Linked DNA regions of Ciceribacter thiooxidans. The main gene of each other region encodes a partner of the protein of the gene in region 2 in a complex. Links are inferred from orthologs where the notes say so. Each region holds a gene or a part of one and is shown on either strand. Other genes may lie near its edges.

The links.
Region 1: the proteins of H4I97_RS13220 (region 2) and tldD are in contact, whole or in part, in a solved structure (PDB 5NJ9), measured with the Escherichia coli proteins. The link is inferred for Ciceribacter thiooxidans from one-to-one orthologs.

Annotation. Positions count from the first base shown.
Region 1 is NZ_CP059896.1:2,581,529-2,584,730, reverse strand. What follows is about bases 230-3,114. They hold tldD (metalloprotease TldD), read right to left. Parts: upstream 2,438-3,114; coding sequence 1,022-2,437; downstream 230-1,021. Other genes in these bases: H4I97_RS12675 (invasion associated locus B family protein), read right to left, coding at 2,579-3,100; H4I97_RS12685 (bleomycin resistance protein), read right to left, coding at 600-1,025; H4I97_RS12690 (HAD family hydrolase), read right to left, coding at 230-566. In the rest of the region: more of H4I97_RS12690, read right to left, coding at 1-229. UniProt on the Escherichia coli protein: Metalloprotease involved in CcdA degradation. Suppresses the inhibitory activity of the carbon storage regulator (CsrA).
Region 2 is NZ_CP059896.1:2,700,308-2,703,546, forward strand. What follows is about bases 145-3,066. They hold H4I97_RS13220 (TldD/PmbA family protein), read right to left. Parts: upstream 2,318-3,066; coding sequence 971-2,317; downstream 145-970. Other genes in these bases: H4I97_RS13215 (3'(2'),5'-bisphosphate nucleotidase CysQ), read right to left, coding at 145-937; H4I97_RS13225 (monovalent cation:proton antiporter-2 (CPA2) family protein), read left to right, coding at 2,429-3,066. Also shown: H4I97_RS13210 (DUF4170 domain-containing protein), read right to left, coding at 1-65; more of H4I97_RS13215, read right to left, coding at 128-144; more of H4I97_RS13225, read left to right, coding at 3,067-3,239.

The DNA.
Region 1 (3,202 bases), 120 kb from region 2 along the record:
GGCACCATCACCGCCATCATGCCGGCGGCGGCCGCCGAGCGGATGCCGTTGTGGGAATCTTCGAGCGCAAGACAGTCCTCCGGCGCGACGCCGAGCCGCTCCGCCGCGGCGAGATACGGATCGGGCGCCGGTTTGCCGCGGGCATAGTCGCCCTGGGCGATGACGTGGTCGAAGCGCGGCAGCAGGCCGAAGCCTTCGAGATGGTGACGCACCTGGTGGTGGGCCGAGGAGGTGCAGATCGCCCGCGGAATGCCGTGCCGGTCGAGTGTATCGAGAAGTGCCGTGACGCCGGCCTTCAGCTTGAGTTCGGTCGCGATCAGACGGTCGAAATGGTCGATCCAGACGGTGCGGAAGGCATCCGGATCGAAGTCCTCGCCGTAATGATCAGTCATCAGCTGCGCGATGCCCGGCCAGGGTTGCCCCATCATCGCCTCGTAGATCGACGGACCGATCGGCAATCCCTTTTCCGTCGCCGCCGAGATCACCGACTTGCGGTAGAGGATTTCGCTGTCGAGGATCAGGCCGTCCATGTCGAAGACGACGGCGCGGGGCAGGCGGGGCAGCATCTTGTCTCGGTTTCCTTCGGTTTCTTTATTCTGTCACGTCGCCGGTCGGCTGCCGAGGTCCTCGTAGAGCCGAAGCAGGTAGCCGTCCGGGTCCGCCACCATGAACTGGCGATTGCCAACTTCCAGGTCGTCGCGGCGATACCACTTTTCCTCGAGGGAAAGATAGGGATTGATCCCGGCTTTCTCCAGGCGCCGCAGTATCGGCTCGACGGCCGGCACCCGGATCTGCAGATTGAGGCCGCGGCCGAAGGGTCGTTCGAACGGTGCGCCGTCCAGCGCGAATGTTCGGCCCATCCCGACTTGGTCGATCATCAGTTGCGCGTCGCCGAGACACAGGAAGCTGAAGCCTTCCTCGGGCCGCTCATAGGCGACGTCGAAGCCGATCAGGTCAGTATAGAAAGAGCGGCTGGAACGCCAGTCGCTGATCGCCAGTTCCGGGACGAGGACGTTGCCGCTCACGTCCGTGTGCCGCCGACGGTCACCTGGTCCATCCTCAGATGCGGCTGGCCGACGCCGACCGGCACCCACTGGCCGCCCTTGCCGCAATTGCCGATGCCGGTGTCGAGCTTCATGTCGTTGCCGACCATGGAGATGCGCTTCATCGCCTCCGGGCCGTTGCCGATCAGCATCGCGCCTTTCACCGGCGCACCGATCTTGCCGTCCTCGATCATGTAGGCTTCGGTGCAGCCGAAGACGAACTTGCCGGAGGTAATGTCCACCTGCCCGCCGCCGAAGGAGACGGCGTAGATGCCGCGCGTCACCGAGGCGATGATCTCTTCCGGGGTCTTGTCGCCGCCGAGCATGTAGGTATTGGTCATGCGCGGCATCGGCTGGTGCGAATAACCCTGCCGGCGGCCGTTGCCGGTCGCCTTCATGCCCATCAGTCGGGCGTTCTGCCGGTCCTGCATGTAGCCGACGAGGCGGCCGTTCTCGATCAGCACGTTGTATCCGGAGGGCGTCCCCTCGTCGTCGACGGTGATCGAGCCGCGGCGAAGGTCGATCGTGCCGTCGTCGACGATCGTGACGCCGGGGGCCGCGACCATCTCGCCCATCCGTCCGGCGAAGGCGGAGGTCTTCTTGCGGTTGAAGTCGCCTTCGAGCCCGTGGCCCACCGCCTCGTGCAGCATCACGCCCGGCCAGCCGTTGCCGAGCACGACATCCATGGTGCCGGCGGGCGCATCGATCGCGTCGAGGTTGACGAGCGCCTGGCGAAGCGCCTCGTCGGCGCCGTTCTTCCAGCTCTCTTCGGTCAGGAAGTCGCCGAAGCCGATACGCCCGCCGATGCCGAAGGAACCGGTTTCCTGGCGGTCGCCCTCGCCGGCGACGACGGAGATGTTGAGCCGCGTCATCGGGCGGATGTCGCGCACCCGGTGGCCGTCGGCACGCAGGATCTCGACGACCTGCCAGCTTGCGGCAATCGATGCCGTGACCTGGCGGACCTTGTCGGTCTTGTCGCGCAGGTAGGCGTCAACCTCGGAAAGAAGCTTCACCTTTTCCTCGAAGGTCGGCGAACCGATCGGGTTCTCCTCGCCGTAGAGCTTGCGGTTGGTGCGCTGGGGTGCGGCGGCATAGCTGCCGCCATGGCCGCGGGTGACGGCGGAGACCGCTTCGGCGGCTCGCGACAGCGCCGAAAGCGAAAGCTCGCCCGCATGCGCGTAGCCGACAGCCTCGCCGGCAACCGCCCGGAGCCCGAAGCCCTGATCGGTGTTGAAGCTGCCGCCCTTCAGGCGACCGTTGTCGAAGGTGAGTGATTCGGCCTGCGCGTGCTCGACGAACAGTTCGCCGTCGTCGGCGCCCGAAAGGGTTTCGGCGAGCACCAAGCGCAGCTTCGTCTCGTCACAGTCGAAAAGGTTGAGAAGATCGGTATCCATCAAAGCTCCTTGGGCGCGGGCGGCAGACGCGCTCCTTCGAACCCGATGTAGGTCCGGCAGGGGGTGGAGGCAAGCCCGCCCGCCCGGAGGGCCGGGCGGAAAGGGCAATGCGCCGTCAGGTCATTCGTCGCCGGCTGCTGCTCAGGGCAGGGCGTCATAGCCCTCGGCAAAGCCGGTGAGCTCGATCGGAATGCCCACACGGTCCTGGTCGGCCGATTCCCTGAGCGCGAAGACCGCACTCTTGCCGGCCCGGAGAATCTTCATGAGCTCCTCGTCGATCTCGACCTCGACATAGCAGCCCTCGGCGAAGCAGCGGGTGAAATAGGCGCGGCCGATATTGTTGCCGTCGATGAAGAGTTCCATGCCGTCCTTCAACAACACGCCGAGCGGCGCGAGGATGCGCAGCACCTTCGCCTTGCGGTCGGCGGTCTTCAGGACCACTACCGAGAGCCCGACTTCCGGCCGGTCGTCGGCAACGACGTTCTGCATCAGGGCGCACTGCTCGACGGAGGCGCCGGCCGGCGTATCACAGATGATCGACCAGGCGCCGTGATTGGAGCGCACGGTGCCGGGCTGTTGCGGCGTCTGCGCAAAACCCGTTCCGGCTGCTGCGGCAACGGCCAGCGCAAGCACGCCCGACCTGAGAAGTGCTGGAACACCCATGGATACCTCTGGAATTCGAATCATCGCCGCCATTCTTGTCGCCGGGCGCGGTATTGAAAAGCCCCGGAACGTCTTTTCTCCGGAGTGCGGCATATTTGGGAC
Region 2 (3,239 bases):
AGGCTGGTCAGCTCGCCGCCGAAGACGAGGTGGAGGAGCTGCTTGTGATCGTTGGATTCGGTCATTCTACGTTTCTTTCCATTCGTGTTCGCCTCCCCTTTTCCTGTGATCGATTTTGACGGAAACGTCAACCGCGCGGGACGGCGGCGAGCCTTTCGAGGAGAGCCGGAAGCTCACCTTCAACCGCTGCGCACAGGACGCCGTGGGTGACCTCGGTACGGTTGTAGATCAACGCGTTTCCGTCGAGATCGGTGAGCCGCCCTTCGGCCTGCTGCAGGATGAGATCGGCGGCTGCGATATCCCAGTCATGGGCATTCGGCTTGACGAATGTCGCGTCGATGCGGCCTTCGGCAACCATTGCGATCCGGTAGGCGAGCGAGGGCACGTGTTCGACACGCTCGATACGTCCCCTCAACGGAGCATCGAATAGATTGACGATGTCCATCGGGGTTGCGACGCGCAATTTCTTCGCCGGATCGAAGGCGGCGACCGCGATCGGCTTGCCGTTCTTCAGTGCCGGCCCGCCGGCGACCGCCGAATACTCCTCGCCGAGCGCCGGCGCGACGAGAACGCCGGCCACCGGCTTGCCGCGGTGGACGACGGCGACGCTGACACACCAGGTCGGCTTGTTGGCGATGAAGGCGCGGGTTCCATCGATCGGATCGACGACGAACAGGGTATCGGATTTCAACCGGCCGAGATCGTCGTCGGTTTCTTCCGAAAGCCAGCCATAGGACGGACGGGCAGTGCGCAGCCGCTCTTCGAGACACTCGTTTGCGGCATGATCGGCAGCGCTGACCGGCGACCGGCCCTCGTTCTTCCACCAGACCTGCGGCGACTGACCGAAAAATGTCGAGGCAACGGCGCCCGCTTCACGCGCGGCGGCGGCGATGAGGTCGATATCCGCCTGCCAGTCGGAAATGATAGCGGCGGTCATGGTGACACCATCCTCTGCGTTTTGCGGCTCACGTCAGCGGCCGGCGATCGTCATGCCCTCGATGGCGACGGTCGGGGCGGCGACAGCAAACTTACGGTCGATATCGTTCGCCGCGGTCAGCCGCATGAACATGTCTTTCAGGTTCGACGCGATCGTCACGCCGGATACCGGGTAGGCGAGTTCGCCGTTCTCGATCCAGAAGCCGGTAGCGCCGCGGCTGTATTCGCCCGTCACCATGTTGACGCCCTGGCCGATCAGCTCGGTGACGTAGAAGCCGGTGCCGACCGAGCGGATCAGCTCCTCCGGCGAGACACTCCCCGGCTCGAGCGCGAGGTTGGTCGACGTCGGCGACACCGCCGTCCCGCCGCGCGAACCACGGCCGTTGGTATGGAGGCCGAGTTCACGGGCAGCCGAGGAAGACAGGAACCAGTGCTTCAGGACACCGTCCTCGATCACGACCAGCTTCTCGCCCTTCACGCCCTCACCATCGAAGGGCCGCGAGCCGGAGCCACGCACCTTCAGCGGGTCGTCCGTGATGTTCAACCCGGACGTCAGCACCTGGGTTCCCATGCGGTCGCGCAGGAAGGAGGTCTTGCGGGCAACCGCCGCGCCGTTGATCGCGCCGGCAATGTGACCGACGAAGCCGCGCGCCACGCGCGGGTCGAAGACCACCGTGACGTTCTGGCCGGTTTCGGCCTGGCGGGGATCGAGACGGCGGACCGCCCGCTCGCCGGCCCGTCGTCCGATTTCGGCGGCAGGATCGAGATCGGCATGGAAGAGCCGGCTGTCGAAATCGTGGTCGCGTTCCATTCGCGAACCCTCGCCCGCGATAACGCCGACGGAGCAGCCGAAGCGCGAAGACTGAAAACTGCCGGAAAAGCCGTGGGAGGTGACGAGCACCAGCCCGCCCATGCCGGCCGAAGCGCCCGCTCCGACCGAGTTGGAGACCCCCTCGACCGCAAGGGCCGCCTCTTCCGCCGCAAGGGCCGCATCCCGCAGGGCGTCGCTCGAAACTTCGGTCGGATCGAAAAGGTCGAGATCGGGGTAGGACCGCGCGAGGTCGGCCGCGTCGGCGAGACCGGCGAAGGGGTCTTCCGGCGACACCTTCGCCATCGCGACCGCCCGCTCCGCGAGCGCCTTGAGGTCGAAGCCCGGATTGGCCGAAACGCTGGCGACCTGCCTGCCGATGAAAACCCGCAGCGAGAAGTCATCGCTTTCGGAAGACTCCGTCGTCTCGACCTTGCCGAGGCGAACGCCGACCGACTTCGAGCGCGAGCGGACGACGACCGCATCCGCACTGTCGGCTCCCGCCTTCAGGGCGAGGTCGACGAGCTGGCCGGCACGGGAAAGAAGACTGGCGGAATCGATTTCAGAGGTCATGATTTGGCCTTTCATTACGGCTCCATGTATTGTGCATTACAGCAGGCATCAAGGGCCGAGGCACCGATTCCCCGAGAGCCGTCGCGACAGACAAAAAAGGAGAATAACGGCTTGACGACGGCACCGGACGCGCTCTTCACCGAAACCCTGCTTCTGCTCGGGGGCGCCGTCGTGGCAGCACCGATCTCCCGCAAGCTCGGTCTCGGAACCGTGCTCGGCTATCTTGCCGCCGGCGTGGTCATCGGCCCGGTCCTTCACCTGCTGACAGGTGCGGGCGAAATTCTCGCCGTCGCCGAGCTCGGCGTGGTGTTCCTGCTCTTCATCATCGGCCTCGAACTCAACCCCTCGCGACTCTGGCGCATGCGCGCCGACATTTTCGGGCTCGGAACGGCACAGGTGCTGCTGACTGGCCTCGCGCTCACAGGCGCCGCGGTCTTTTCCGGTCTCGTCGACTGGCGCGGCGGCCTGGTCGCGGGTTTCGGGCTCGCGCTCTCGTCCACCGCCTTCGCCCTGCAACTCCTAAACGACGCCGGCGACATGAACACCCGCTACGGCCAGCGCTCCTTCTCGATTCTGCTGCTGCAGGACCTGGCGATCGTGCCGCTGCTCGCCATGGTCTCCATCCTCTCCAGTCGTCAGGAGGCGACGAACGGCTCCGTGCTCGTCGATTCGGTCGTCGCGGTCCTCGCCGTGGTCGCGATGGTTATGGCCGGACGCTACCTGCTGACGCCGCTCTTCCAGATCATCGCTCGCACGGGCGCGCGCGAGGTGATGATCGCCGCGGCGCTGCTGGTGGTGCTCGGATCGGCGGTGCTGATGCAGCTCGCCGGCCTTTCCATGGCGATGGGCGCCTTCCTCTCGGGCGTAATGCTCGCGGAGTCTTCCTACCGCCATGAACTCGAAGCCGACATCGAGCCCTTCC